Regions from separate parts of the Arthrobacter ginsengisoli genome, predicted to be linked through region 3. Evidence: riboswitches for the same ligand, from Rfam matches in the RefSeq annotation. Region 3 holds a riboswitch; each other region holds the start of a gene.
What was found. Region 3 has a riboswitch for thiamine pyrophosphate ahead of thiC (phosphomethylpyrimidine synthase ThiC). Riboswitches for the same ligand answer to the same signal wherever they lie in the genome.
Positions count from the first base shown of each region.

Region 1: another riboswitch for thiamine pyrophosphate. It lies ahead of thiO (glycine oxidase ThiO); the one in region 3 lies ahead of thiC (phosphomethylpyrimidine synthase ThiC).
Region 2: another riboswitch for thiamine pyrophosphate. It lies ahead of J2X01_RS01905 (bifunctional hydroxymethylpyrimidine kinase/phosphomethylpyrimidine kinase); the one in region 3 lies ahead of thiC (phosphomethylpyrimidine synthase ThiC).
Region 4: another riboswitch for thiamine pyrophosphate. It lies ahead of J2X01_RS13955 (ECF transporter S component); the one in region 3 lies ahead of thiC (phosphomethylpyrimidine synthase ThiC).

Region 1 covers NZ_JAVDVQ010000005.1:185,145-192,546, forward strand. The annotation lists gene J2X01_RS08120 (RNB domain-containing ribonuclease) at 1-1,135, opposite strand, end outside; gene J2X01_RS08125 (ferritin-like fold-containing protein) at 1,177-1,848, shown strand; gene thiE (thiamine phosphate synthase) at 1,864-2,556, opposite strand; TPP riboswitch at 2,583-2,717, shown strand; gene thiO (glycine oxidase ThiO) at 2,809-4,140, shown strand; gene thiS (sulfur carrier protein ThiS) at 4,137-4,373, shown strand; gene J2X01_RS08145 (thiazole synthase) at 4,379-5,194, shown strand; gene J2X01_RS08150 (4a-hydroxytetrahydrobiopterin dehydratase) at 5,210-5,548, shown strand; gene J2X01_RS08155 (hypothetical protein) at 5,545-5,847, opposite strand; gene J2X01_RS08160 (DUF3107 domain-containing protein) at 5,908-6,132, opposite strand; gene J2X01_RS08165 (TetR/AcrR family transcriptional regulator) at 6,187-6,801, opposite strand; gene moeB (molybdopterin-synthase adenylyltransferase MoeB) at 6,937-7,402, shown strand, end outside.
Region 2 covers NZ_JAVDVQ010000001.1:405,120-412,521, reverse strand. The annotation lists gene J2X01_RS01910 (Rne/Rng family ribonuclease) at 1-2,578, shown strand, start outside; TPP riboswitch at 2,683-2,780, shown strand; gene J2X01_RS01905 (bifunctional hydroxymethylpyrimidine kinase/phosphomethylpyrimidine kinase) at 2,772-4,379, shown strand; gene rplU (50S ribosomal protein L21) at 4,733-5,041, shown strand; gene rpmA (50S ribosomal protein L27) at 5,103-5,366, shown strand; gene obgE (GTPase ObgE) at 5,484-7,073, shown strand; gene proB (glutamate 5-kinase) at 7,063-7,402, shown strand, end outside.
Region 3 covers NZ_JAVDVQ010000016.1:58,549-65,950, reverse strand. The annotation lists gene trmD (tRNA (guanosine(37)-N1)-methyltransferase TrmD) at 1-777, opposite strand, end outside; gene rimM (ribosome maturation factor RimM) at 778-1,341, opposite strand; gene J2X01_RS16255 (RNA-binding protein) at 1,455-1,697, opposite strand; gene rpsP (30S ribosomal protein S16) at 1,699-2,124, opposite strand; gene J2X01_RS16245 (hypothetical protein) at 2,326-2,763, opposite strand; gene J2X01_RS16240 (VOC family protein) at 2,847-3,722, opposite strand; gene J2X01_RS16235 (amidohydrolase family protein) at 3,795-4,907, opposite strand; TPP riboswitch at 4,985-5,092, shown strand; gene thiC (phosphomethylpyrimidine synthase ThiC) at 5,088-6,908, shown strand; gene J2X01_RS16225 (alpha/beta fold hydrolase) at 6,905-7,402, opposite strand, start outside.
Region 4 covers NZ_JAVDVQ010000011.1:123,295-130,696, forward strand. The annotation lists gene J2X01_RS13940 (UDP-N-acetylglucosamine 1-carboxyvinyltransferase) at 1-1,173, opposite strand, end outside; gene J2X01_RS13945 (energy-coupling factor transporter transmembrane component T family protein) at 1,270-2,073, opposite strand; gene J2X01_RS13950 (ABC transporter ATP-binding protein) at 2,070-3,707, opposite strand; gene J2X01_RS13955 (ECF transporter S component) at 3,707-4,339, opposite strand; TPP riboswitch at 4,405-4,548, opposite strand; gene J2X01_RS13960 (heme-degrading domain-containing protein) at 4,729-5,277, shown strand; gene J2X01_RS13965 (DUF4235 domain-containing protein) at 5,338-5,601, shown strand; gene mnhG (monovalent cation/H(+) antiporter subunit G) at 5,605-6,018, opposite strand; gene J2X01_RS13975 (MrpF/PhaF family protein) at 6,008-6,286, opposite strand; gene J2X01_RS13980 (Na+/H+ antiporter subunit E) at 6,283-6,828, opposite strand; gene J2X01_RS13985 (Na+/H+ antiporter subunit D) at 6,825-7,402, opposite strand, start outside.

The DNA.
Region 1 (7,402 bases), on a different contig from region 3:
GGGCCCAGTCGGGCACAGCCGTGCCGTTGCTCAGCGCCTCGCAGATGACCAGGACAAAACGGTCGATGAGCCGGCGCAGCGGGGCCGTGGAATGGGCGTAGGCGGCGCCGATGGCGGCCTGGACGGCGGCCCCGGGAACCGTTCCGTCGAAGGGTGTGTAGCCGGCTCCGCGGAACAGCATGCCGGCCGAGTGCACGATCGCCAGCTGCCGGGGGTCCGTGGGGTCAAGGGTGCGCAGGTATTCGCCGTAGCTCATCGCGCCGTCCCAGGGCTTGCCCAGAGCCCTGGTCTGGCGGTGGAAATGTCCGAGTGAGGCTTCATCCGGCGGCGGCATGGTGCGCAGGATGCCGACCTTGCCCGCCAGCATGATTCCCGCGGCGGCCATCCCCGTCATCAAGGAGATCTGGGCGTTCCAGTCCTCCACAGGCAGCGGCGGTGCAGCGACAATCCGGTAGCCGCCGTCGGGCAGCTGTTCGATTTCCTGCTCCGGCATGTTCAGGCTGGCCCCGCCGCGGAGGCGTTCCAGCTCCACCCGCTTCATCCCGACTTCCCGGAGCAGCTGGAGGACGGGTGCGGCGGTGCCGGCGTCGAGCTCGGCCTGCACACCGCGGTAGCTGAGCTTGGCCCGGCTGCGGACGGTCGCACGGCGGACCAGCACCGCGGACACCTCGGCGGCGGCGTCCAACTCGAACTCCCAGACAAAGGCGGCGCACAGCTGCCCGGCCAGCAGGCTTCCGGCTTCTTCGCTGATGACTTCCGGATGCAGCGGAATCCGGCCGTTCGGGGTGTAGAAGGTCTGCCCGCGGCGGCGCGTCTCGGCGTCGAGCGCCCCGCCGGGGGCCACAAAGGAGGGGACGTCGGCGATCGCGTAGAAGACCTTGTAGCCCTCGCCGGAACGGTCGATGAAAAGGGCCTGGTCCAGGTCGGTGGAGGACGCCGGATCGATGGTCACGAACTCGATATGGGTGAAATCCAGCTCCGGCAGCTCGTGCCCGGCGACTGCCTCCTTGGCCTCCCGGAGCGCGTCCTCGGGGAAGGGCCCCGGCAGTTCCAGCGTCGTGCGCAGCGCGTTGAGGGCCTCGGCAAGCTGGTTCTTCTGCTGGTGGACGCTCGGGGTCAGGCGATGATGGGACACGAAAATCAGATTAGCTTCATTTGCGCCATTAGTCTTGGATCATGAGCACATCGCCGGCTGATCCCGCCAGTTACTACAGCTTCCTCAGGGATCTGCTGGGCGTGATCGCCTATGGCGAGCTGTCCGCGTTCGAGCGGCTCTCTTCCGACGCACGGTATTCCCCCACGCTGCACGACCGTGCGGTGCTGGGCCGGCTCGCCGTGATCGAGTTCCGGCACTACGAGCTCGTGAGCGCCAAACTCGACGCCATGGACCAGGACGTTGAGGCTGCCATGCTGCCGTTCCAGCCGTCCGTGGACCACTTCCACGAACGCACCCGCCCCGCGGACTGGTACGAATCCCTCATGAAGGCGTACGTGATCGACACCGTGTCCGCCGACTTCTACCGCGCCATTTCCCGCTACGTCGATGCCGGGACCCGGGCCCTGGTGGAGCAGGTCCAGGCCGATGAGGGGGCCACCGCGGTGCTCCGCGATCGGCTCAGGACGGCCCTTGCCGACGACCCGCGGCTGGCCTCGCGGCTGGCGCTGTGGGCCAGGCGCCTGCTCGGGGAGGCCCTGACCCAGGCGCAGCGGGTGAGTTTTGAGCACTCGTTCGTCGGCGGCCTGATCGGCGCGGATGAGGAACGGTCCGAGGAGCTTGTCCGCGGGATGATGGCGGAAGTGGCGGCGAACCATTCACGCCGGATGACAGAACTCGGTTTGACCGGCTGAGTCGGGGGACCGGGCTCAGTTCCCCGCGGCGTCGAGTGCCGCGAGCAGGGCTCTGGCGGCGCCGGCCGGATCGTCGGCCTCCGTGATGGCGCGGACCACCACGATCCGGCGCGCCCCGGCGTCCACCACCTGCTCCACATTTCCGAGGTCGATGCCCCCGATCGCGAACCACGGCACCACGTCCGCCCCGGCACCGTCCCGGTCCGCGGCCCGGCGGATCGCGTCCGCCGCGTGGCGCACCAGTCCGAGCCCGACGGCGGCGCGGCCCGGCTTCGTCGGAGTGGCCCAGACCGGTCCGACACAGAAGTAGTCCAGGCCGTTGCGGCCGGGGGACGCGGCGATGGCTGCGTCCACCTGCTCCGGGCTGTGGGTGGACAGCCCGATCACGGCGTCCTGGCCGAGGAATTTCCGGGCGGCTCCGAGGGGGATGTCCTTTTGCCCGATGTGGAACACCGGAGCGCCCGAGAACGAGGCGAGGTCCGCCCGGTCGTTGACGGCCCAGAGCCGGTCATGGCGCCGGGCCGCCTGTTCCAGGACTGCCAGGTACGCCAGTTCCTCGGCCGCTTCCAGTGACTTGTCGCGCAGCTGGATGATGTCGACGCCGCCGGCAAATGCCGCGTCCACGAAGTCGGCGAAGTCCCCGCGGTCCTGGCGGGCATCGGTGCAAAGGTAAAGGCGGGCAGTGGTGTGGAGGGCATCCGGGCTCATGGGTCCAGCCTAGTTCCTCTAAACTGGGCAAGTACCGCGGGAGCCCGCCGCGTCCGTCCACGCCCTTGGCGTCCGGCACCGGCTGGCTGAGAGGGCATCAGAGCCGACCGCTTGACCTGATCCGGTTAGTACCGGCGTAGGGAAGGAATCCTTTTGGACGAGACCTCCGCCCGCGGCGTGGCCGCGGGCACCGACGCAGCGGCAGCTGCAGCCGCTGATGACGCCGCAGCCGGCCCATGTTACGACGTCGCCGTGATCGGCGGCGGCGTCATCGGCCACGGGATCGCCTGGGCCGCGCGCCGCTCGGGCCGATCGGTCGCCCTGATCGACGACGCCCCCGGAAGCGGCGCCAGCTGGGCCGCCGCCGGCATGCTCGCCCCGGTGAGTGAACTTCACTACCAGGAGGAGGCCCTCCTGGAGCTCATGCTGGAGTCCTCCCGCCTCTGGCCGGCCTTCGCAGCCGGACTGGAGCCCGGCGGGGCCCCGGGAACGGACACCGGCGCTGTCGATGGCCCCGGCACGGGATACCTCACGACGCCGACCCTCGCCGTGGGGGCCGACGCGGCGGACCGCCGGGCGCTCACGGACCTGCGCACCGTCCAGCAGTCGTACGGCCTGGCCGTCGAGCCGCTGACGGTCCGGGCGGCTCGCGGCCGGGAGCCACTGCTGAGCCCGGGCATCTCCTGTGCCTTCGACATTCCCGCCGACCACCAGGTGGACCCGCGCCGGCTGCTCGCCCGGATCGGGGAACTCCTGGCCGCGGACACTCAGTCCCACACCATTAACAGGCGGGCCGCCGGGCTGCTCCGGGAGGACGGGCGGGTGGCTGGCGCCAGTCTCGCCGGCGGCGGCTCCGTCCGGGCCCGCGAGACGATTGTCGCCAACGGCCTCGGCGCCGCCGAGCTCGACGGCCTGCCGGAGGGGCTCCGGCTGCCGCTGCGGCCGGTCCACGGGGACATCCTCCGGCTCCGCGTGCCGGAGAAACTGCGGCCGCTGCTGACCGCAACGGTGCGGGGACTCGTCCGCGGCGTGCCGGTTTACATCGTTCCCCGGCAGGACGGCACGGTCGTGATCGGCGCCACCGCGCGGGAGGACGATCTCGGTGGCGGCAGCCGGGCATCGGCCCCGGCCGGCGGGGCCGTGTCCGCCGGCGGCGTCTACCAGCTGTTGCGCGACGCCCAGCAGCTGGTCCCCGCGGTCGCCGAACTGGAACTGCTCGAAGCCACCGCCCGGGCCCGGCCGGGGACCCCGGACAACGCGCCGCTGCTGGGCCGCGTGGCGGACCAGCGCAGCCATGGGGACGTTGCGGGGCTGATCATCGCCACAGGGTTTTTCCGGCACGGAATCCTGCTCACGCCCGCCGCCGCGGAGATCTGCCGGCAGCTGCTGGACGGCGTCGCGGACCCCCGCTGGGCGCGCTTCCGGCCGGACAGATTCGCTGCCGGTCCCCGTGCCGCAGGCACCGGGGGCAGCAGCACCAGGAGCAACAACACCACGAACAACGGCGCGCCGGCCGCCGGACCGCGGAGCACGCCATCCCGGAACACCCCTTCCACCCCCGAGCACAGCAAGGAAACGCTATGAATATCACCCTCAACGGAACCGGGCGCACGCTCGCCGACGGCGCCTCCGTGGGCACCCTGGTCAGCCAGGTCACCGGCCGGCCGCTGGCCCCGAACGGCCAGTCTGCCGACGGCATCAAACTCGGGGTCGCGGTGGCCCGCAACGCTGAAGTGGTTCCCCGCAGCCAGTGGCACGGCACCGCGCTCGCCGACGGCGACGACATCGAACTCGTCACGGCGGTGCAGGGAGGATGAGCAGCATGGCGAACGCCACAGCGTCGGCCCCGGAAGCTTCCCCCGCGGCAGCGGACCCGTTCACCGTCGACGGCGTGCAGCTCGGGTCGCGCCTGATCATGGGCACCGGCGGGGCGCCGAGCCTGGACGGGCTGGCGGCCGCGCTGCTGGCGTCCGGCACGGAACTGACCACGGTGGCGATGCGACGCTACTCGCCGGCGGAGGCCGGGTCGCTGTTCCAGCTGCTGCTGGAGAACAATATCCGGGTGCTGCCCAACACCGCGGGCTGCTTCACCGCCAAGGACGCCGTGCTGACTGCCGAGCTGGCCCGCGAAGCCCTCGAAACAGACTGGGTGAAGCTGGAAGTGATCGCAGACGAGACCACCCTGCTGCCGGATGCGGTGGAACTCGTCGAGGCCACGGAGCAGCTCGTCGGCCGCGGATTCAAGGTCTTCGCCTACACCAATGACGACCCGGTGCTGGCCCTGCGGCTCGAGAACCTGGGCGCCGCCGCGGTGATGCCGCTGGGAGCGCCGATCGGCACGGGGCTGGGCATCCTGAACCCGCACAACATCGAACTGATCGTCTCGCGTGCCTCGGTGCCCGTGGTCCTCGACGCCGGGATTGGCACCGCCTCCGACGCGGCCCTGGCCATGGAGCTTGGCTGTGACGCGGTGCTGCTGGCCACCGCCGTAACCCGGGCGCAGCATCCGGTGCTGATGGGGGAGGCCTTCAAGCACGCGGTGATCGCCGGTAGGCTGGCAAAGAGGGCCGGCAGGATCCCTCGCCGGGAGCATGCGCTGGCCTCCTCGGCTATGGAGGGCCGGGCCGAATTCCTTTAGGCAAAGGAGCCTGCCATGGCAGCCACGGAGGACATCCTCAACGAGGGCGAGGTCGAAGCGGCCCTGACCGGGCTGCCGGACTGGCGATACCAGTCCGGCGGTCTCGTCACGGTCTATAAAGTGCCGACGGCGGCCGCGGCGCTGGAACTGATCGCCGCCGTCGGACGCCTGGCCGAAGAACAACACCACCACCCGGATCTGGACTGGCGCTACAACCGGGTCTTCCTCCGGTACAGCTCCCACGACGCCGGGGGCGCCGTCACGCGGCGGGACGTCGCGGCCGCAACGGCCGCCGGCGCAGCCGCAGCGCGGATCGGCGCCACCGCCGAGCCCGGCCGGTCCCGGACCGGCTAGTAGCGCAGGATGGCGGTGAGCCGGGCGGTGTCGCGCCGGGTGCGGGTCTTGCCCAGGTAAAGCACCGCCGCCACGGCGGCGGCGGTGCCGAGGACCATGGGCAGCACCCACGGAATCCAGGTCAGCCCGGGCTGGTAGCCCAGCCCTGCCGCGATGAAGATGATCCAGCTCAGCATTCCGACGGCCAGTGATATCCCCGCCGGCACCGCGATGCCGTATTTGGCGTGCCGCTTGTCATTGGCCCAGACCACAAAGCCCGCGGCCACGGTCACCAGGGCAACCACAATCAGGGAAAGCATGTTCGGACTCCTCGCCGGTCGGGGGACCGGTGCGGCCCGAAGGCCGGCACCGGGTAAGGGCTAGAGCGCGCCGAAACCGACGCGGCGGGCTTCCTGGGCGCCGATTTCAACATAGCCCAGCACGTTTGCGGGAATGATGATCAGGCGGCCCTTTTCGTCCGTTAGGCGCAGCTCCGTTCCCTTCGTGATGGATTCGCCGACCACCTTGGCCACGGCGTCGGCGTCCTGGGCCGATTCCAGGACAATTTCGCGGCCGATGTTCTGTATGCCGATCTTTACTTCCACTGCAAGGCCTCCCAGCCAATCAAAGTTCTCTTGGGTGTCATGTCTATTTGTAGTCTAGGTTTCCTTGGGGAAGCGGGAGATTCCGCGCCAAGCTAAACGGTAGATCAGATCGCTGGCCACATCGAGGTCAAGATTGCCGTCGGTTTCCAGCCAGTACCGGGCGCTGACCTGGGCCATTCCCGCGAGTCCGCGGCCCAGCAGCTGGGACTCCAGCTCGGGCAGCTTCGTGTCCTCCGCGATGACCCGGGCGACGGCGTTGGCGAAGGTCTTGTTGAAGGCCTCCAGCCGGGCGCTGACGTCGGCGTCGTTGACGAGGTCGGACTCGAAGACAAGGCGGTGGGCCTGGTCGTCGCTGGCGATGAAGCGGAAGTAGGCGCGCATGACGGCCTGGACGCGCTCATCGTTGTCCGTGGTGGAGTTGAGGGCACCCAGCAGCAGCGCGATCAGTTTGCTCAGCTCGTTGTCCAGCAGGGCCAGGTACAGCTCGCGTTTGGACGGGAAGTGCTGGTACAGCACGGGCTTGCTCACGTGCGCCGTCTCGGCGATTTCGTCCATCGCGGCCCCGTGGTAGCCGTTGGCAACGAAGACTTCCTGGGCCGCTGCGAGCAGTTGCGCCCGGCGTTCATCGCGGGGCAGCCGCGCCGAGCGCTGCCCGCTTCGTGCGGGCACCTCCGTCGCCTTTCCGGCATTTCCCCGCTCAACCGGTGCCTGATGAACCACTGTGGGCCTTCTTTCGCTTGCTGTTACGTCCACTTTACGTGCCGGTAATATGACCTGGCGGCATCTTCGGGCATAGATTGAAGTATGGCTTCCAAGTTCCCTCCCAACTCAGCCCCTGCAACCCCGGAAAATGCGACCGCGGCGCCCGGGCCGCTGGTGGAGCCGGCCGACGGCTTGAGCCCGGATGAGGTGGAACGCTACTCCCGGCACCTGATCATCCCGGAAATCGGGGCGATCGGGCAGCGCCGCCTGAAGAACGCCAGGGTCCTCGTGATCGGAGCCGGCGGCCTCGGCTCTCCGGCGCTGCTGTACCTGGCCGCCGCGGGCGTGGGCAAGCTGGGAATCATCGACGACGACACGGTGGACCTGAGCAACCTCCAGCGTCAGGTCATCCACGGCGTCGCGGACGTGGGCCGGCCCAAGATCGAGTCCGCCCGCGATGCCATAGCCGCCCTGAACCCGCTGGTGGACGTCCGGCTGCACCAGGTCCGGCTGGACGCCTCCAACGCCCTGGAACTCTTTGCCGGCTACGACCTGATCCTCGACGGCG
Region 2 (7,402 bases), on a different contig from region 3:
GGCCCCGGCCCCGGCGGCCGTCGCCGTAGCAGACGCTGACGAAGAAGAAGAGGGCGAGGAAGGCGAGGACGCCGGCAGCCGCCGCCGGCGCCGCAGCCGCGGCCGCCGCGGACGCACCGGCCGCGGGGCCGACAGCGAGACCGGCGCCGGGAACGACTCCGAAGCCGCCGGAGACGAAGAAGAGGAAGGCTCCGAGGAGGCGCTCGAAGAAGGCGTCACGTCGCGCCGCCGCCGTCGCCGCCGCCGTGGTGACCAGGACCTGGAACTGACCGGCGGGGAAGGCGACGATCCGCCCAACACGGTGACCCGCGTCCGTGCACCCCGTGCGGCTGCCGAGGCGCCGGTCAACAACCGCGTCACATCCCTGAAGGGCTCCACCCGGCTTGAGGCGAAGAAGCAGCGCCGCCGCGAATCCCGCGACACCGGCCGCCGCCGCACCGTCATCACCGAAGCCGAGTTCCTGGCCCGGCGCGAATCGGTCGACCGCCAGATGATCGTCCGCCAGCGCGACGACAGAATCCAGATCGGCGTCCTCGAGGACGGCGTCCTGGCCGAACACTTCGTGTCCAAAACCCAGCAGGATTCCCTGATCGGCAACGTCTACCTGGGCAAGGTCCAGAACGTGCTGCCGTCCATGGAAGCCGCCTTCGTCGACATCGGACGCGGCCGCAACGCCGTGCTCTACGCCGGTGAAGTCAACTGGGAATCCGTGAACCTCGAGGGCAAGCAGCGCCGGATCGAGAACGCGCTCAAGTCCGGCGACTCCGTCCTGGTCCAGGTCACCAAGGACCCGGTCGGCCACAAGGGCGCCCGCCTCACGAGCCAGATCTCACTGCCCGGCCGCTACCTCGTGTACGTACCCGGCGGTTCCATGACCGGCATCTCCCGCAAGCTGCCCGACGTCGAACGCAACCGCCTCAAGCGGATCCTCAAGGACCGGCTGCCGGAAAACGCCGGCGTCATTGTCCGCACCGCGGCCGAGGGCGCCTCCGAGGAAGAGCTCACGCACGACATCAACCGCCTCCGCGCCCAGTGGGAAGGCATCGAGGGCCAGTCGACCTCCACCAAGATCCTCGCCCCCGAGCTGCTCTACGGCGAACCCGATCTGACCATCAAGGTGGTCCGTGACGTCTTCAACGAGGACTTCTCCAAGCTGATTGTCTCCGGCGAGGAAGCCTGGGACACGATCGAGGCCTACGTCACCTACGTGGCGCCCGACCTCGTGGGCCGGCTGGAGAAGTGGACCAAGGACACGGACATTTTCGCGGCCTGGCGCATCGACGAGCAGATCCACAAGGCCCTGGACCGGAAGGTCTTCCTGCCCTCCGGCGGCTCCCTCGTGATCGACCGTACCGAAGCCATGACCGTGGTGGACGTCAACACCGGCAAGTTCACCGGCAGCGGCGGAAACCTTGAGGAAACCGTCACCAAGAACAACCTCGAAGCCGCCGAGGAGGTCGTCCGGCAGCTCCGGCTCCGCGACATCGGCGGCATCATCGTCATCGACTTCATCGACATGGTGCTCGAATCCAACCGCGACCTTGTGCTGCGCCGCATGGTCGAGTGCCTGGGCCGGGACCGGACCAAGCACCAGGTTGCGGAAGTGACGTCGCTGGGCCTCGTGCAGATGACGCGCAAGCGGATGGGCACCGGGCTGCTGGAAGTCTTCGGCGAACAGTGCGAAACCTGCGCCGGCCGCGGCATCGTCACCCACGACGAGCCGGTGGAGCACCGCCGCGCCAACGTGGTGGCCGCCGAGCACCACATCCCGCGGACCGAGCACCAGCCCGCCGCCCGGGTCGAACGCAAGAGCCGCCGCCGCGGCCGGGGCGGCCAGGGTGCGGAGGAGCAGTCCGTCCCGGCGGCAGTCCACCCCGAGCCCACCGAGGCCGAGCGCCACGCCAAGGCCGAGGCAACCCGCGCCGCGCTGGCGAATATCGCCGCAGCGGCGCACGCCGCGCACCTGCACGACGGCGAGGCAGCCACCGCTGCCGACGCCGCGACCCGCCATGCCGCTGTCGAGGCAGCCGTCGAGCTGGCCGCAACGGAGGAAGCAGCCGGACGCCCCGCCGCCGTGCTGACGTTCGGCGGCGAGCAGGTCGCCCTGCCGTTCGTCGAGCACCCCGACCAGGCGAGCACACCCGCGCTCACCCTGGACCTGCTGACCGAGGCGTTCGCCCACCTGGGTGAAGCCGAGGCCGCCCCGGAACCCGCAGCCCCGGCAGCAGCCCAGGAACCGGCGGCAACGGCGGCCGCCGCCCCGGCCGCCCGGACGGCGGCGGTCGCTCCGGCGCGCACCGGCGGAACCGGCCCGGGACGCGTCCAGGCGCCGGGTTCCCAGACCGAGGCGGACACCGAGGCTGGCACCTCGCGTGCCCGCCGCGGCCGCCGCAACCGGAGTGCCAGCCGCGCCCAGGGTGCAGCCAACGAGACCTCGGTGGAACAGCGGCGGGAAACCCCGCACGCCGCGCCCGTGTCAGTGCACGAGGCCAAGGTCCCGGCGGCACAGCCGGCCGCCAAGCCTGCCGCGAGCGAGCCGATCATCCTCGGCGTCGGCGTTCCGGCCTCGGAGCTCTAACGCGGGAACAGTTCAACCAGGCCGCGGGTGCGGTCCGGACTGCGTAGCAATACGGGCAGTTTCGGGCCGTGCCCGCGGTTGCGTTAAGGGATCGGGCTAGGCTGTTACCTGACACGGGGTGCCGCGCATCGGGCCGGCTGAGATCCAGACCCGTTGAACCTGTCCGGTTAGCACCGGCGAAGGGATGTCTCCCATGACCATCGCCTCATCGTTTCTTCCGCCTGTCCCTGCCGCTTCCGCCTCCCGGATCCCCAGGGTGCTGGCGATTGCCGGCTCCGATCCCTCCGGCGGCGCAGGCATCCAGGCCGACCTCAAGAGCATTGCCGCGCACGGCGGCTACGGCATGGCGGCCATCACCGCCCTGACCGCCCAGAACACCCGCGGCGTCAGTGCCGTGCACGTCCCGCCGGCGTCCTTCCTGACCGCCCAGCTCGACGCCCTCAGCCAGGACATCAGCATCGACGCCGTCAAGATCGGGATGCTGGGGGAGGCCTCAGTGATTGACGCCGTCCGCGGCTGGCTCGAAAAGGCCCGGCCCGGCGTCGTGGTCCTGGATCCCGTGATGGTGTCCACGAGCGGCGACCGGCTGCTGCGGGAGGCCGCAGCCGATGCACTGCACACGCTGTTGCCGTTCGCGGACCTGATCACACCCAACCTCGCCGAGCTCGCGATCCTGCTCAACGAGCCCGTCGCCGGAAACTGGGCCGGGGCGCTGGAACAGGGCAAGCGGCTCGCCGCCCTCACCGGCACCACGGTCCTGGTAAAGGGCGGCCACCTCGACGGCGGCAGCGGCACCGGAAACCCCGGTGACCGCAGCAATGACGGCGGCTGCCCGGATGCGCTGGTCAACACCGTCGGGCTCCTGGCCCAGGACCTCGTGGTGGTGCCGGGGGAGCGGGTGCCCACCCGCAACAGCCACGGCACCGGCTGTTCGCTGTCCTCGGCGATCGCCACGGTGCAGGCCAGACTCATGGGACAAACCGGAGCCGGGGACTGGGAGGCTGCGCTGCGCGAGGTCAAACCCTGGCTGCGGGAGGCCCTCCGCGCCTCGGACCGGCTCGACGTCGGCACCGGCAACGGCCCGGTCCATCATTTCCACCACGTCCAGCAGCACACCCAGGAGCATGGCCAAACCAGCCGCGTCCCCGCCGAGGGCGCCTTCGCCGCCGCGCTCCGGGACGCGGCAACCGCCGACCTCGAAGCGATCCACGGCCTGGACTTCATCAAGGCCCTGGCGGACGGGTCGCTGCCGGAGAAGGAGTTCGCCTACTACCTCGCCCAGGACGCGATGTACTTAAACGGCTATTCCCGGGTCCTGGCCCGCGCCGCCGCCATCGCGCCCACGGAGGCCGAGCAGCTCTTCTGGGCCCGGTCCGCCCAGAACTGCCTCGAAGTCGAGTCGGAGCTGCACCGGACCTGGCTGAGCACCCGGACGGCCGACGGAACGCTGGGGCCGGTCACCAAGTCCTACGTGGACCATCTGCTTGCCGCCTCGGTCTCCGGCAGCTACGGGGTGCTCGTGGCCGCTGTGCTGCCGTGCTTCTGGCTCTATGCCGAGGTGGGGGAGACCCTGCACGGGCAGTTCCTCGCCGCCGGCGCCCCGGACGCGCACCCTTATGCGGTGTGGCTGCGCACCTACGCGGATGCGGAATTCGCCGCCGCCACCCGGCAGGCCGTCGCCTATACCGACGCTGCGGCGCGGGCGGCGTCGGCGGGCGAACGGGACGCCATGACGCTGGCCTTCCGGCAGTCCGCCCGCTACGAGGTCGAATTCTTCGACGCGCCGCGGCTGCACGCCTGACCGCGGGAGCCGGGGGGAGCCTGTACGATAGGTGGGCACGGTTCCGGAAGTCGTTACAGCGGGCTCTGTCCATACAGAGTTGTGACTACCACGTTCTTCACGTCGGAACCAGCCTCATTTGCGGCCGAAGGCAAAATTAGCGTAGTCTAGATCTTCGGTGCTTACGCCAACACTTGGGTTATGACCTTGAGGACGCTCCACTTGATTTCGAGTGCGATTGTCCACGGGATAGCTCATGGGTTCCCCCGGGGAATCCACCGGCGTAGAGGCACAGCGTGAGCCGGACCAGAAACTTTGGACCCAGGTTCCGCACGCAAATCTAGTAATAAACGTCGAGAGAAGTGAGTTCCCCAGTGGTGTACGCGATTGTCCGCGCAGGCGGCCGCCAAGAGAAGGTTTCCGTTGGAGACTTCGTTACCCTGAACCGCGTCCCCGGTGGAGCCGGCAGCACCTTTGAGTTGCCCGCACTGCTCCTGGTGGATGGTGACAAGGTCACGTCTGCAGCTTCGGACCTGGCCAAGGTAAAGGTTACGGCTGAGATCCTTGAGGACCTTCGCGGTCCCAAGATCGTCATCCAGAAGTTCAAGAACAAGACCGGCTACAAGAAGCGCCAGGGTCACCGTCAGGAATTGACCAAGGTCAAGATCACCGGTATCAAGTAACTACTCGTTACTGTTCAGGTTTTCAGCAGATTCCCCAGAATTTTAAGGCAGGCATTTCCAAATGGCACATAAAAAAGGCGCGAGTTCCACTCGCAACGGTCGTGACTCGAACGCCCAGTACCTCGGCGTCAAGCGCTTCGGCGGCCAGGTAGTTTCCGCAGGCGAGATCATCGTCCGCCAGCGTGGCACCCACTTCCACCCGGGCGCCGGCGTTGGCCGCGGCGGCGACGACACCCTGTTCGCCCTGACCCCCGGCGCTGTCGAGTTCGGCACCCGCCGCGGTCGTCGCGTCGTGAACATCGTGGCTGCTGCAGCTGCAGAGTAACACCAAGTCTTAAATCGGTGGGGCGGGCCATTAGGTCCGCTCCACCGGTGTTTTAACCGCATTACAATCATCTTGGGCGTCTTTGCACGCCCGGGGAACAGCACTGAGGAGATCCACGTGGCCAGCTTTGTAGACCGGGTAGTACTGCATGTATCCGGCGGTACCGGCGGCCACGGTTGTGTCTCCGTCCACCGCGAGAAGTTCAAGCCGCTCGGCGGTCCGGACGGCGGCAACGGCGGCAACGGCGGCGACGTCATCCTGCGCGTGGACCCCCAGACCACCACCCTGCTCGACTACCACCACGCCCCGCACCGGCACGCCACCAACGGCGGCCCGGGCATGGGCGACTGGCGCGCCGGCAAGCACGGCGAAACACTGATCCTGCCGGTTCCCGAGGGCACCGTGGTCAAGTCCAAGGACGGCCGGGTCCTCGCGGACCTCGTCGGTGAAGGCGCCGAATACATTGCGGCAGCCGGCGGCATCGGCGGCCTGGGCAACGCCTCGCTCTCCTCGCAGAAGCGCCGCGCCCCCGGCTTCGCGCTGCTCGGCATCGAAGGCGAAGCCGCTGACGTCGTCCTGGAACTGAAGTCCATCGCCGACATCGCCCTCGTGGGTTTCCCGTCCGCCGGCAAGTCCAGCCTGATCGCGGCGATGTCCGCCGCTCGGCCCAAGATCGCCGACTACCCCTTCACGACCCTGATCCCGAACCTCGGTGTTGTCCAGGCCGGCGAGGTGCGCTTCACCATCGCCGACGTCCCGGGCCTGATCGAAGGCGCCAGCGAAGGCAAGGGCCTGGGCCACCACTTCCTCCGCCACGTCGAGCGCTGCGCCGCCCTGGTGCACGTCCTGGACTGCGGAACGCTCGAATCGGACCGCGATCCACTCTCGGACCTGGCCGTCATCGAGGCCGAGCTGGAAAAGTACGCCGTGGACATGAGCTTCGCGGGCTCCGACGGTGAAGTCGTTCCGCTGAACCACCGCCCCCGCCTCGTCGCCCTGAACAAGGTTGACCTGCCGGACGGCAAGGACATGGCCGAATTCGTCCGCCCGGAACTTGAATCCCGCGGCTACAAGGTCTTTGAAATCTCGGCGACCAGCCACGAGGGCCTCCGCCAGCTCGGCTTCGCGATGGCCGAAATCGTCCAGGCCGCCCGTGACGCCGTCGCGGCTGCCCCGCCGAAGGTGCACGCTCCGGTGCTCAAGCCCCGCGCCGTCAACGAATCAGGCTTCAAGATCCGCCGCGAAGAGAAGAACCTGGAACCCCTGTTCCGCGTCCTGGGCGACAAACCCGTGCGCTGGGTCAAGCAGACCGACTTCACCAATGAGGAAGCCATCGGCTACCTCGCCGACCGCCTGGCCAAGCTCGGCGTCGAAAATGAACTGTTCAAGCAGGGCGCCAAGCCGGGCGACATGGTCGTCATCGGCGAGGACGACGGCGTCGTCTTCGACTGGGAGCCGACCATGATGGCCGGTGCCGAACTGCTGGCCGCCCCGCGCGGCACCGACGTGCGCTTCGCCGACATCGGCGACCGGCCCACCCGCGGACAGAAGCGCGACGAGCAGATCGAGCGCCGCGAGGCCAAAGCCGCTGCCCGCGCGGAACTCGAAGCCGAGCGCAAGGCCGGGATCTGGACCGAATCCGTCAGCAGCCGCAGGGTCGCCAAACCGCTCAAGGAGAGTGGACTGGGCGCAACCGATGACGAGTAAAGCCGTCACTGTTCCTGCCGAGGCGGTCGTCCCGGACCACCGCCCGGCGGCGGACGCCCCGTCCCCGGACCGGTCCGTGCTCTCCAGTGCCCGCCGGATCGTGGTCAAGGTCGGATCGTCCTCGCTGACGTCGATCAAGGGCGGCATCTCGGAGGAGGCCCTGACCGAGCTCGCCGACGCCCTGGCGCACAAACGCAACGCCGGCACGGAGATCATCCTGGTGTCCTCCGGCGCGATCGCCGCCGGCCTCGCCCCGCTCGGGCTGGCGAAGCGTCCGCGCGACCTCGCCACCCAACAGGCGGCCGCGAGCGTGGGCCAGGGTCTGCTGA
Region 3 (7,402 bases):
CACCAGGTGGCCGTCCACGACGTCGTACCCGAGGTCCGCGAAGGCGGTGCGGTCAGCGCGGGGCAACCTGCCGGCGTCGAACTCCGCGAGCAGGTCCGGGCGGCGTTCTGCGGTGCGTCGGTACTGTTCGTGCCGGCGCCACTGGGCAATATTGCCGTGGTTACCGCTGAGCAGCACCGCCGGGACCTCGCGCTCCCGCCAGTTCGACGGCTTGGTGTAGACCGGGTACTCCAGCAGCCCATCCGAGTGCGATTCCTCCACGAGCGATTCCGGGTTTCCGACGACGCCGGGCAGGAGGCGCCCGATGGCCTCCACCATGGCCAGCACAGCCACTTCGCCGCCGTTGAGGACGTAGTCGCCGAGGCTCACGGGCCGCACCGTGAAGTGCCCGGCGGCCCATTCCATCACGCGCTCGTCGATGCCTTCGTAGCGGCCGCAGGCGAAGACCAGCCGGTCTTCTTCCGCGAGTTCGTGGGCCGTGGCCTGGGTGAACCGCTCCCCCGCCGGTGACGGCACGATCAGGACTGGCTTCGCCGCCTCCGCAGGGCGGTCGGCCGCCACGGCCGCCAGCGCCTGCGCCCACGGTTCGGGCTTCATAACCATACCTGCGCCGCCGCCGTACGGGGTGTCGTCCACGGTCCGGTGCCGGTCCGTTGTGAAGTCCCGGAGGTCGTGGACATTCAGCTCCAGCAGCCCGTCCTGGCGTGCCTTGCCGATCAGCGAGAGTTCCAGCGGAGCCAGGTAGTCGGGGAAGATGCTGACGACGTCGATCCTCATTTAGGCGTTGTCTCCGGTGTCGGCACCGGCGTCGGGGGCGGGGGACTCATCCTCGGCATTGACCTCGAAGAGGCCCGGAGGCGGAGTGACCAGGACGTAGCCTTCGCCGACGTTGACCTCGGGAACGATCTGCTCCACGAAGGGGATCAGGACTTCCTTGCCGTCCGTCGCGGTGACCACCAGCAGGTCCTGGACCGGGAGCGTGTGCAGGCCGGAAACCTTGCCGACCACCTGGTCTCCGACGCGGACCTCCAGGCCCTCGAGCTCGTGCTCGTACCAGCCTTCGTCGTCGTCATCGTCGTCGAGTTCTTCAGTTTCGATGAACAGCTTGGCCCCACGGACGGTTTCCGCCTCGTTGCGGGTCTCAATCTCCTCGAAGGCCAGCAGCAGGATGTCCTTGTTCCAGCGTGCACTGAGGATGGTGAGCGGGCCGGCCGAGGCCGGTTCCACCACGAACTGGGTCCCCGGGACGAAGCGGTCACCGGGTGCATCCGTGAGCACCTGGACGGTTACTTCGCCGCGGATGCCGTGGGGCTTGCCGATTCGTGCCACCTGAAGCTGCATCTGTTCCTCTGTTCGGGATTGGTGTTTCTGCGGGTCTACTGGGGAAAACAGTCCGGCCCCTCCACCATTATCTGGTGAAGGGGCCGGACTTAAGACAGATACTGCTGAAAGCGTTACCGGCGGCGGTCGGTGTCGACGACGTCGACCCTGACCGGCTCGCCGTCAGCCAGTGCTGCCACCACAGTGCGCAGGGCGCGTGCGGTGCGGCCCTGGCGGCCGATCACCCGTCCGAGGTCGTCCTGATGAACGCGCACTTCGAGGGTGTCCCCGCGGCGGTTGTTCTTCGCACTGACCTTGACATCCTCAGGACTGTCAACGATCCCGCGGACGAGGTGCTCGAGCGCTTCGGCCAGCAATTTACTCAGCCTCGGTGGTCTCTGCTTCGGCGGCGTCGGCGGGAGCCTCGGCTGCGTCGTCCTTCTTGGCCTTCTTGGTGATGGCTTCCGGGATGATCACGGAACCCTTTTCCGGGGCGACGAAGGCAGCCTTGGGAGCCTTGGTCTTCAAGGTTCCCTCCTGGCCCGGGAGACCCTTGAACTTCTGCCAGTCACCGGTGATCTTGAGGATCGCCGCAACCTGCTCGGACGGCTGTGCGCCGACGCCGAGCCAGTACTGGGCACGGTCCGTGTCGACCTCGATGTACGAGGGCTCTTCGGTCGGGTGGTACTTGCCGATCTCTTCGATGGCACGGCCGTCACGCTTGGAGCGTGCGTCCATGACGACGATGCGGTAGTACGGTGCGCGCATCTTGCCAAAGCGCTTAAGGCGAATCTTTACGGCCACTTTTGTGGTCACTCCTGTTTCTGAAACGGGGTCGAGCCCGGCGTTCTGCACCCGTGGGGCGGGCCATACTAGGGGGTTCTAAAAGGACAGGATCCGAACGCGGAGAGAGGGGCCACGCAGATCGAGTACCTGTTTATTGTGCCAGATCAGCGGCGGGATATCGACTTGACACCCGCAACCGGTCGATTTTGGGGCTGTGGATCAGGAAGTCCAGACGTAGAGGCCGGACTTGCTGTCGGGATCGACGCCGGCGGCCAGTTCCGCGAGCTGCCGGACGTAGCGGGCGGCCTGCTCGGCACCGAAGGGCATGTCCTCTTCAGCCGCCCAGCTGTCGGCGACGTCGGCCAGGACGTCGCCTTCGCCTTCGGTCTCGTAGCTGAGCAGCTCGGCAAGGGCGCGGACCATCGCCGGCGGGACGCCCAGCAGGGAGTCGCTGGCCACATCGACCATCGCGAGTTCATAGTCGGCGCCCGAGGCGTGGACGGCCGTGCCGGCCAGGTCGCCCAGGCGCTCGACTTCGAAGTCGCTGATATCCGCGATCCGGACGGCCCCGGCAGCCGCGGCGGCCCCGCCGTCGAGGGCGGTGGCGCGCTTGAGGGCTTCATCGTGGGTGGAAACAAAGACTTCGGTGAATCCCATGGAGCTCATCCTTAGATGTCTGGCGGCGCTGGGCCGCTGATTTCGGCGTCGCCCCAGCCTAACCGGTCCAGCCCGGCGGACTCTCAGCGGACGGCGACACGGATCCGGTTGCGCCACGGATCCTCGAAGCGCAGTTCGGCTCCGGTGTGGTGGGACTGCACACCGGCAATCTTGAGGCGGTCGGCGAGGGCCCCGACGTCGTCACCGGAGGGTACCTCGATCAGCACCTCGCCCAGCCCCAGGGTGTCGCGGCGGGGACCGGCGCCACGGCTGTTCCAGACGTTCATGGCCATGTGGTGGTGGTAGCCGCCGGCCGAGACGAACAGGGCCTGTCCGTGCCAGCCCGCCGTCCTTTCGAACCCGAGGGTTCCGACGTAGAAGTCCTGGGCGGACTGGACGTCGCCGACCTGCAGGTGGACGTGGCCGATGCCGGCCTCCGCCTGGTGCTGCCCGCGCACGGATTCCTCGGTCAGGAACTGCTCGAGGTAGCGCTGCGGCGGCAGGGCCAGGCTGTCCATCACCACGTTCTTGCCGTCCCAGGACCAGGCATCGCGGGGACGGTCCCAGTAGAGCTCGATCCCGTTGCCCTCCGGATCGGTGAAGTAGAAGGCTTCGCTGACGAGGTGGTCGGCGCTGCCGCTGAAGGACTGCGGCTCATACTGCGCCGCGCTGGCGACGGTGGCGGCAAGGGAGGTCTGGTCGTCGAACAGCAGGGCCGTGTGGAAGAGGCCGGCCTCACCGCGGGAGGGGACGCTCAGGCCGGGCGCCGGTGCCAGATGGACCAGGGGCTTCTGCTTGCGGCCCAGGTAGAGTCCGCCGTCCTGCTCGGTCACAATATCGAGGCCGAGGGCGCGCTGGTAATAGTCCGTCATGATCTTCATGTCGCCGACCTTGAGCATCACGGTGCCCATGGTGAGTTCGGCGGGAAGAAGATCCTGGGTGCTGTTTCCTGCAGTCATGTGATCGCTCCGGTACTAAGGTCGGCCACCGCCCGTCGATGACCTTTATGTATCTCTAAATTACTTGAAGCTTCAATTTATTCCTAACCGGGTCGGATCGTCCCGGCGGACCAGTTCTCCGCGCAACACGATGTGCCGGAGGTCCCGCAGGGTGGCCAGATTGCTGCGCGGGTCTTCGGCGCAGACCAGGACGTCCGCGCTGGCACCTTCCGTTATGCCGTCCGCCCCGAGCCAGGCGCGGGCGGCCCAGGTGCCGGCGTCGAGGGCGGACGTGGCCGGGAGCCCGGCGGCGTGCAGCGACTGGAGCTCGTCGACGATGCGTCCGTGCCTGATGACGCTGCCGGCGTCCGTTCCGGCGTAGATGGTGACGCCGGCGTCGAAGGCTGCCAGGACGCGTTCCGCCCGGCGCTCCCAGAGTGAGCGCATATGCGACGCGTACCTGGGGAACTTCGCCTCCGCCTGCGCGGCGATGGCGGGGAAGGTGGCGATGTTGATGAGCGTAGGCACAATCGGCACACCCTGCTCGACGAAACGCTCCAGATGCCGCGGGAGCAGGCCGGTTGCGTGCTCGATGCAGTCGATGCCGGCATCGAGCATGTCGTCCAGCGTGTCTTCGGCGAAGCAGTGGGCCGTGACCCGGGCGCCTTCGTCGTGGGCGGCCTGGACAGCGTCTTTGAGCGTGCCGGCCGGGAAGCTGGCGGCGAGGTCGCCGGCGTCACGGTCGATCCAGTCCCCCACAAGTTTGACCCAGCCGTCGCCGGCCCGTGCCTGCTTACGCACGGCCTCCACCAGGTTCCCGGGCTCCACCTCGACGGCGAAGCCCCGGAGGTACCGCCGGGTCCTGGCGATATGCCGGCCTGAGCGGATGATGCGCGGCAGGTCCGCCCGTTGCCGGATCCAGCGGGTGTCGTGCACGGCGCCGGCGTCCCGGACCAGGAGGGTTCCGGCGTCGCGGTCGGTCAGGGCCTGTTCTTCCGCCAGCTGCTCGGTGACGTCACCTCCGGGGCCGAGCCCGATATGGCAGTGCGCGTCGACCAGCCCGGGGATGACCCACCCGGCCAGGACGAGGTCCGGCGCGGCGGCCGGACGGTCGAAGGTCAGCAGTCCGTCCACGGACCAGAGCCCGCGGCGTTCCTGGTCGGGTCCGGTGAGAATGGGGCCACTGAACTCGAAGATGCCGGTCATGGCTTACAGCCTAAACCGCGGCCGGACCGGGCGCCGTCACACACCGCGGCCCTCCGGACGGCGTGTGGTAGCTTCGTCTACGACCACACGGGTGCCCCTGCAGGGGCTGAGATCGGGCTATGGCAGCCTGCGACCGTTGAACCTGTCCGGGTAATGCCGGCGAAGGAAGTGAGTATTTTCGTGAATACGCAACTAACACAGCACAGCCCTGTCCAAAATGAGTCAGTCCACAACGAGTCTGCAGCCACCACGCAGTCGCTGAAGTCCCATTCGCTGGCCTTCACCACGGACCCGGACCATGGCATCCGCGTCCCGGTGACCGAGATTGCCCTGGAACCCTCACCGGGCGGCGTTGGGAACCCACCCTTCCGGGTCTACCGCACGGCCGGCCCGGGCAGCGATCCGGTCCGCGGGCTGGATCCGTACCGGGCGCCCTGGATTGAGGCCAGGGCGGACACCGAAACCTACGCCGGCCGGGAACGGGAGCTGCTCGATGACGGCAGGTCGGCGGTGCGCCGGGGCGCGGCGTCGGCCGAGTGGAGGGGCGACCGGCCGGTGCCGCGCCGCGCGGTCGACGGCCGGACGGTCACGCAGATGCGCTACGCACGGGACGGGGTCATCACCCGGGAGATGCGGTTCGTGGCGCTGCGCGAGAACTGCGACGTCGAACTGGTCCGCTCCGAAGTGGCCGCGGGCCGCGCCATCATCCCCAGCAACGTCAACCACCCCGAATCCGAGCCGATGATCATCGGCAAGGCGTTCCTGGTAAAGATCAACGCCAACATCGGCAACTCGGCCGTGACCAGTTCCATCGCGGAGGAGGTCGACAAGCTCCAGTGGGCCACCCAATGGGGTGCGGACACGGTGATGGACCTCTCCACCGGGGACGACATCCACACCACTCGCGAATGGATCATCCGCAACTCCCCGGTCCCCATCGGCACGGTCCCGATCTACCAGGCGCTGGAGAAGGTCAACGGCGAGGCCAACGCCCTCACCTGGGAAGTCTTCCGGGACACGGTGATTGAGCAGTGCGAGCAGGGCGTGGACTACATGACCATCCACGCCGGGGTGCTGTTGCGCTATGTGCCGCTGACGGTCGACCGGGTCACGGGCATCGTGTCCCGCGGCGGGGCGATCATGGCCGGCTGGTGCCTGGCCCACCACCAGGAGAACTTCCTCTACACCCACTTCGACGAGCTCTGCGAAATCTTCGCCCGCTACGACGTCGCGTTCTCGCTCGGTGACGGCCTGCGGCCCGGTGCCACCGCAGACGCCAACGACGCGGCGCAGTTCGCCGAACTGGACACCCTGGCCGAGCTGACACAGCGGGCCTGGGGGTTCGATGTCCAGGTCATGGTGGAGGGTCCGGGCCATGTGCCGTTCCACCTCGTCCGGGAAAACGTGGAACGCCAGCAGGAACTCTGCAAAGGCGCCCCGTTCTACACGCTGGGGCCGCTGGTGACCGATATTGCCCCGGGCTATGACCACATCACCTCCGCAATCGGCGCCACCGAGATCGCCCGCTACGGCACCGCCATGCTTTGCTACGTGACGCCCAAGGAACACCTTGGGCTGCCCAACAAGGACGATGTGAAGACCGGCGTCATCACCTACAAGATCGCCGCCCACGCCGCCGATCTGGCCAAGGGCCACCCCGGCGCGCATGAACGCGACGATGCGCTGTCCAAGGCACGATTTGAGTTCCGCTGGCGGGACCAGTTCGGGCTGTCCCTGGACCCGGTGACGGCGGAAGCCTTCCACGATGAGACGCTTCCCGCGGAGCCGGCCAAGACCGCCCACTTCTGCTCGATGTGCGGGCCCAAGTTCTGCTCCATGCGGATCAGCCAGGACATCCGGGACGAATACGGGTCCGCGGACCCGGAGTCCGCGCTGGCCGCGCGTGCGGCGGGGATGCGGGCCAAGAGCACCGAGTTCCTGGCCTCGGGCGGCAAGGTCTACCTGCCGGACCCTGCCGCGGCGGGACCCGCAGGCAGCTAGGAGGCCTGGGCGTGCTGCTGCCGGCCGACGTCGGCGATGAACCCCCGGATGAGCCGGTTGCCCTCCGCTGAATCGTGGGGCCGGTGCCCGCCCGGCGCGATGCGGTGCAGGGCTCCGGTCTCGCGCAGGTAGCCCGCGATTTCTTCGTAGAGCGGCTCCCAGCCGCCGGTCAGGACCAGCGTGGGGACGCCCGGGACGATCTGCAGCGGGGCATCCCAGGCCGGAGCCTGCAGGCGCAGGCGGCGCGCCTCCCGCTGGTCCTCCGGGCCGGGAGCACCAAGCGCCGCCTGGGCCGGGGTGTGGGCAGCGAAGACCCGGCGGACGAATTCGCGGTGGAAATCCTCATCGCTCAGCTGTTGACGGACGTCGAAGAGCGGCTGCATCAGGGCGCGGTGCGCCGCCGTCGCCGGCTGATCCGCGGTGAGCGAGAGGCAGGCCGGTTCCACGAGGGTCAGGGAGTGCACGAGTTCCGGCCGGTCGACGGCGGCCATCAT
Region 4 (7,402 bases), on a different contig from region 3:
GATGTTCAGCCCGGGAAAAGGCATCGGGTGGATTTTATCCTCGGGGGCGCGCAGTTCCGAGGTCCTGGTGGTGACGTCCACCAACCGCGTGCGCCCGTTGCGGGCCAGGTACTCGTCGGAGACTTCCAGCCGCTGGCCCATCTGCTCCAGCGTCGCGAGCTCGATTTCCATGAATTCGATCGGGACGCGGCGGATGGTGACTTCCGAGTTCGTGACGATGCCGGCGGTGATCAGGCTCATCGCCTCGATCGGGTCTTCGGAGGGGAAGTACTCGATGTCGGCGTCGACTGCGGGGCGGCCGGTGATTTTCAGCGTGGTGGTTCCCACACCCTCGATCTCGACGCCGAGCATCTGCAGGTAGAAGCAGAGGTCCTGCACCATGTAGTTGGGGCTGGCGTTGCGGATGATCGTCGTGCCGCTGCGGTGGGCGGCGGCCATGATGGCGTTTTCGGTAACAGTGTCGCCGCGTTCGCTCAGCACGAAGGAGCGGTCGTGCCCGTCCGATGGCGGCGCCTGCACGGCGTAGAAGCCGGACTTGGCATCAACGCTGAGGCCGAACTGGCGCAGCGCCTGCATGTGTGGCTGCACGGTGCGGGTGCCAAGGTCGCACCCGCCCGCGTAGGGCAGCCGGTATTCACCGGCTTCGTCCAGGAGCGGGCCCAGCAGCATGATGACGCTCCGGGTCCGGCGGGCTGCCTCGACGTCCATCGAGTCGAGGTCCAGGGCCGCGGGGCGGCGGATCTGCAGATCGTTGGCGTTGAGCCAGGTGCATTCGACGCCGATGCTGGTCAGCACCTCGACGATCCGGTTGACTTCTTCGATCCGGGCCAGCCTGCGCAGTGTGGTGGTGCCGCGGTTGATCAGGCTGGCGCACAGCAGGGCGACGCCGGCGTTCTTGCTGCTGTTGACGTCGACGGAGCCGGACAGTGTGCGGCCGCCCTCCACCCGGAGGTGCGTCATGGCGGGCCGTCCCACCTTGACAATGCTCCGGCCGAAGATCGCCTCTAGCCGCTGGATCATCTTCAGGCTCAGGTTCTGCTTGCCCTGCTCCATTCGGGCAATGGCACTCTGGCTGGTTCCCAGCTCGGCAGCGAGCCGCCCCTGGGTCCAGCCCTTCTCGCCGCGGGCGGCGCGGAGCAGGGCGCCAACGTGTTCAGCAGTCTCTTGAGTCATCCGACGAAAATATCACGCATGAGTTATTAACCCCCGACATTTCCGCCGGAGTGCCGCCAGTCTCACAGGAATACCCGCGCCGTGCGATAACCCGCGCTACTGCCGCGCGAGGAAGACCATATTCCAGGTCCCCGCCGCCAGGGCCGAGGCGACGGCGGCGCCCGCAATCAGCAGCCCGCCCAGGAAGACCCACGCATCCAGTCCGCTGAAGGCCGACTTCCGGGCCCAGGTCCGTGGTGCGTCGCCGAAGCCCCGGGCCTCCATGGTGACGGCGAGCCTGGAGGCGCGCCGGACGGCCTGCACCAGCAGCCCAAAGCTCTGACCCAGGGTGGCGCGCAGCCGCTGCAGGGGATTCCCGTGCGAGCCCACGCCGCGGGCGCGGCGCGCCATCCCGATGGTCTGCCATTCTTCGGCCATCAGCCCCACCAGCCGCATCGCGGCCAGTGTCCCGAGGACGAAGCGGTGCGGCAGTTTCGCCTTCTGCGCGAGGGCGTCCGCCAGATCCGTGGGGTCGGTGCAGCTCATCAGCAATACGGCCGGCAGCGCGATGGCCAGGCCGCGGAGCATAAAGCCCAGGCCGAGTTCGAGGGATCCCTCGCTGATCGACCAGATCCGGGCGTCGAGCAGGATACTGCCGCTGTCCGGCGCCAGGATCGTGGTGCTCCAGCCGCCCAGCGCCGCGGCCAGGATCAGCGGCCAGCCGCGCTGCCAGAGCAAGCCGACGGTCAGCCCGGCCAGCGGAAGCAGCGCCAGTTCGAAGGTCAGCGCCACCGAGGCGGACACCCAGTCGATGGACAGCGCCAAGACCATCGTGACGAGCATAACGGCGGCAAACTTCGCCAGCGGGTTGGCCCGGGTCAGCACGGCATGGTTGCCGCGCAAGGTCAGTTCCTGCCTCATGATGCCTTGATCTTCCCTTCTTCGCGGCCCGGTTCCAGACCTTCCGGTTCCCGGTGTTCGGGGGCCCGGAGGCTCAGCTCGGTGCCGCCAAGGACCTGGCTGAATTCGGCATCGTGCGTCACGGACACGACGGCGGTGCCGTCGTCGAGCAGTTCGGAGAGGAACGAGGCGAGTTCGGCCCAGGTGTTGGCGTCCTGGCCGAAAGTGGGTTCGTCCAGGACGAGCACGCGGGGATGGGCGGCGAGGACAGTCGCGACCGACAGGCGCCGCTTTTCCCCGCCGGAGAGCGTGTAGGGGTTGGCATCCACCAGCTCCGTCAGCCGAAGCCGCTCCAGCAGTTCGTCCACGCGGTCCCCGCCGCGGCCCAGGTGCCGGGGCCCGAACATCAGTTCGTCGAGCACCCGGCCGGTGACGAACTGGTGCTCGGGTTCCTGGAAGACGGTCCCGATCCTGGCGATCAGCTGTTGCGCCTTCCACTTGTAGGGATCGATTCCGGCGCCGGCGCTGAGGTCCAGGGTGGCGGAAACCCGGCCGGATACCGGTGCGAGCAGGCCGGCGAGGGTCAGCGCGAAAGTGGACTTCCCCGAGCCGTTGGGGCCCGTGATGGTCAGCGCCTCCCCGGCGCGGACCTGGGCGGTGATGGCGGACTGCACGGGCTCCGGCGGGACCGGGCGGAAACCTCCGCGGAGTCCCGCCCGCCGCGGCCGTTCGCGTGACACGGCCAGGTCCTCAGCCGCCAAGAGCAGCTGCCCCGCAGATGCGGCACCGCCGGGGCCGGCGGCCGGGGTGCCGGTCCGGGTGCCCCGGGGCCGGGTCTGCGGCACGTACCCGGGAACCCAGACCCCGGCCGCGGTGAGCATGTCCCGTGCCTGAGCCAAAACCCGGTCCGGCGGCCCATCGATCAGCACGGCCGAGTGCGTGGCCGATCCGGGCTGCAGCACCACAATCCGGTCCACGAGGTCCTTCCAGATGGAGACCCTGTGCTCCACCACCACCAGGGTGGCCCCGGTCTTGGCCAGGCAGCGGCCGACCGCGTCGCGGACTTCCAGGACACCGGCCGGGTCCAGGTTGGCGGTGGGTTCGTCGAGCAGGATCAACCCCGGGCGCATCGCCAGGATGCCGGCGAGCGCCAGCCGCTGCTTTTGGCCCCCGGAGAGCGACGACGTCGGGTGGTCCAGCGGCAGCCTGCCCAGCCCGACGTCCTCCAGCGCTTCGGCCACCCGCATCCAGATGTCAGCCGGGGGCACGGTCAGGTTTTCGGCGCCGAAGGCGACGTCGTCGCCCAGGCGCGAGAGCACCACCTGGGTCTCCGGGTCCTGCTGCATCAGTCCGGCCCGGCCGCGCTGGGCCCGGGGCGGGGCGCCGTCGATCAGCAGGCTGCCCGTCTCGTCCGCGTCCTCGGCGTCCGCCGGTGCACTGCCAGCGGCCCCGGCGGAGCTGTCGCCGAGCACCCCGGCGAGGGCATGAAGCAGCGTGGACTTACCGGCGCCGGAGGGGCCCAGCAGCAGGACCCGCTCCCCGGGCCGGATGTCCAGGTCCAAGCCGCTGACGGCGGGCCTGGGCCTGCCGGCGTGCCGCCAGCCCCAGCCCCGCGCGGTGACCGTGGCTGGGCGCACTCCGTGGTCGGCGGGCATCAGGAGAAAACGGGCTCCGTGGCCGCCTTGCGGGAGGCGAAGGAACTCAGCACCCCGGTCCTGGCCAGGCCCCGGGTGGCGAGCCAGGACAGTCCGCCGGCGATCACGGCGCCCGAGATGGCGGTGAAGATGATGTACGCCAACTTGTCGCCGCCGGCGTACGCGATGTTCCAGCCCCACGGCAGGAACGAATCATTCAGCCCGCAGAACAGTCCTGCACCAGCCCCGGCCAGCAGCGATACAGGCAGGTTGAACTTCTTGTACATGAACGCGGCGAAGACCAGTTCGGCGCCAAGGCCCTGCAGAACGCCGGAAATGAGCACCGTGGTGCCGTACTGCGAGCCCATGATCAGCTCACCGGTAGCTGCCACGGTTTCGCAGAACAGCGCGGCGCCCGGCTTGCGGATGATGAGCATGCCCAGCACCGCCGGAATCATCCAGCCGCCGGCATAGAGCCCGGTCAACGGCGGATAGAACGCGTTGACCGGGGCGGAAATGAGGTTGGCGCCCTGGGACCAGGCCCAGAAGATCACGCCACCGGCCACCGCGATCAACGCGGCCACCACTATGTCCACCACACGCCAGTTGTAGCTGCGTCCGGTGAGCGTCTGCCGTGCAGATGTATCAGTCATGTCGTCCTCCTGAGGAACAGGAGGGGAGAGTGCCCCGGGTCCGCGGCTTCCGCCGCCACTCCGGGCCCTCTGAGAACTCGACTCCCTTGCGCCGGTACTAACCGGATCAGGTTCGAGGGTCTGCGGCTGTCCGCACTCTCAGCGCCCACCTGCGGTTTCCCCGGATTCCTCCGGTGATGCCCGACGGCGGCGCTCCCCTGTCGTATTTAATATCGCCCTTATGGGCGTGGCCCAGTTTACACCTGTCAGGCCGTGATTTCCGGGGCAGCCGTCACAATCCGCGGGCTGCGGAGCCGGTGACCGGAGAACGCACTGCTTGGTAGAGTCGGCTAGGCAATGGGAACACCGGACGCCGCCTCCCGGCGGCCGACTAACGGAAGCCGAAAACCTTGACCGATTCAGCAGCGCCTTCCCCCGGCTACGACCCGGACTCCGCCGACGAGCAGCCGCACGGATCCCTGGCGGCGCTCATCGGCCGCATCCTGGCTGAAATCGACGAGCTGCAGTTCCCGTCTTTCAGCAAGGACGACGCCCTGGACCTCGGCCTCCGCCTGGTCGAACTCGGCAGGCAGCGCTCCCACCCGATTGCCATCGACATCACCAAAGGTGAGCAGGTGCTCTTCCACGCGGCGCTGGCGGGCGCCACCCCGGACAACGAACGCTGGATCAGGGCCAAACAGCGCACGGCCGTGCGCTACGAAGTCCCGTCGCTACTGGTGGGCCTTCGTGCCCGGGCTGCCGGCGGGCGGATCGAGGACAACGCCTGGTTCGACCAGACAGAGTTTGCCGCCCACGGCGGCGCCTTCCCCATCTACGTGCGCGGGACCGGCATGGTAGCCACCGTCACGGTATCGGGGTTGCCGCAAAAAGCCGACCATGAGCTGGTGGTGGAAGCCCTCTCCGAAATCCTCGGCCGCCCCGGGACGCCGGGACGCTAGGCCAGCCTGTCGGGCGCTAGGCTAGGGGCAGCCCTGTTCCTCCCGCAAGGAGTCCGAAGAATGAACATTCTCATCAAACTGCTCGGCACCGGCGTCAGCCTGCTCGCCGGCTATGTCGGCACCAAAGTCGTTGACACGGTCTGGGAGAAATCCACGGGCACCAGGCCGCCCAAGGGCGACGACGACGATGTGCCCACCACGCTGCGCTCGGCCCTGACCTTCGCGCTGATCTCGGCTTCCGTCAATGCCATCATCCAGGTCCTCGCCAACCGCGGCACCCAGCGCGCGATCACGCGTTACGCCAAGTCCCAGGACATCGTCTAGCGTTCACCGCCCGTCGGTGACGCCGTCGTCGTCGTCGGTGAAGCCGCGCGTACCCGCCGCCTGCTGCACCACGGCCTCCAGCTCGTCCGTGCTGAGCAGCTCCGGGTGCAGGTGCTTGGTGCGGTACCCGGCCCGGCCCACCATGTGGGCCGACACGGGCACGGTGAGCAGCTGGAAGATCCAGGCCAGCACCAGAACCGGCCAGACCCACCAGGTGCGCATCTGCAGGCCCAGCGCGACGAGCAGCAGGAACAGCCCTAGCACTTGCGGCTTGGTGGCTGCGTGCATCCGGGTCATCAGGTCCGGAAAGCGGAGCAGTCCCACCGCCGCGGCGAGCGACATCAGGGCGCCGACGACCAGAAAGACCGCCGAGACGGCGTCGATCACGGCATCACCGGAAAATGTCTCAGGATTCACGCGGTTTCTCCCGACGGTCGGCTACGAAGCGGGCCACCGTGACGGAGCCGACGAACCCGATCAGGGATACCGCCACCAGCAGCATGAGGTTGTTCAGGTGCCGGTTGACGGCCATGTCGATGCACAGTGCCGCTCCCACGATCGCCAGCAGCACGTCCGCGGCAAGCACCCGGTCCAGCAGCGACGGGCCCCGGGCGATCCGGATGATCGCTCCCCCGGCAGCCAGGGACAGCACAACCGTCGTCACGGTCAGGACAAGCTGCATCATGACCCCACCTCCTGCTTGAGAGCGGACAGTTCGGCCTTGGTGCCCATGATCCGGATCAGCCCGGCCTCCGTCGCGCGGACGTTGCTGCGCAGCTGAGCCGCATCTTCCGCGTTGCGGACATTGATGCCGTGGATGTAGAGGGTGGAGGTGGAACGGTCCACTTCCACCACCAGCGACCCCGGGATCAGCGCGGTCACATGCCCCGTCGCCGTCACCAGCAGGTCGGAGTGGCTCCGCAGCGGGACGGCGACGACGGCGCTGATCACCCTGGGGCCTTTGGAGAGGGCCAGGAACAGGACCTGGAAGCTGGCGGTCACGACCTTGGCCAGGAAGGACAGTGCGAACAGGAGCGCCCGGAGGACGTTGAAGCGGCCGCCGAGCTCCACCGGCGGCAGGTAGAACAGCCGGGCCACCACGACGGCGATCAGCGCGCCGAAGAGCAGGTTCCCCGGGCTGAAGTTCTGCCACAGCGCGCCCCAGACCATCACCAGCCAGACCAGAAGCGGGAGTTCCTGGCGCAGGGAGATCCGTTTCCGGCTCATTTGCGCTCCTGCCCGCTGGCCGGCGGAACGCCGCCGGTGTCCGGATCAGGCTGGGAGATCGCAGGAACCGGCGCCTCCACGCCGAGGACCGCGCGGATGTACGAGGTCCGGTCCAGCATCTCGACGGCGGACTGGTCCGCCACCTTGAACAGCGGCCCGGCGAAGACCGTTAAGCCGATACCGAAGATGACCAGGCCCAGTGTGGACCCCACCATGGTGCGCGGCAGCAGGGTGACATTCGTCTTGCCGGCCCGATCGCCCCTGGCCGAGTCCTCCGGGTCCGCCAGCAGCACCGGATCGGGGTGTTCGGCGTCCTCGGGCTTGCGCCAGAAGGCGCGGTTCCAGACCCTGGCAATGGCCAGCAGGGTCAGCAGGCTGGTCAGGACGCCGCCGATCACCAGCGCATAGGCCAGCGGGGTTCCGAGTTGGACGCCGGCCTGCAGCAGGCCGACCTTGCCGAGGAAGCCGGAGAACGGCGGGATGCCGGCAAGGTTCATCGCCGGGATGAAGAACAGCACTGCCAGCAGCGGTGAGAGCTTTGCCAGGCCGGCGACGCGGTCCACCGAGGAACTGC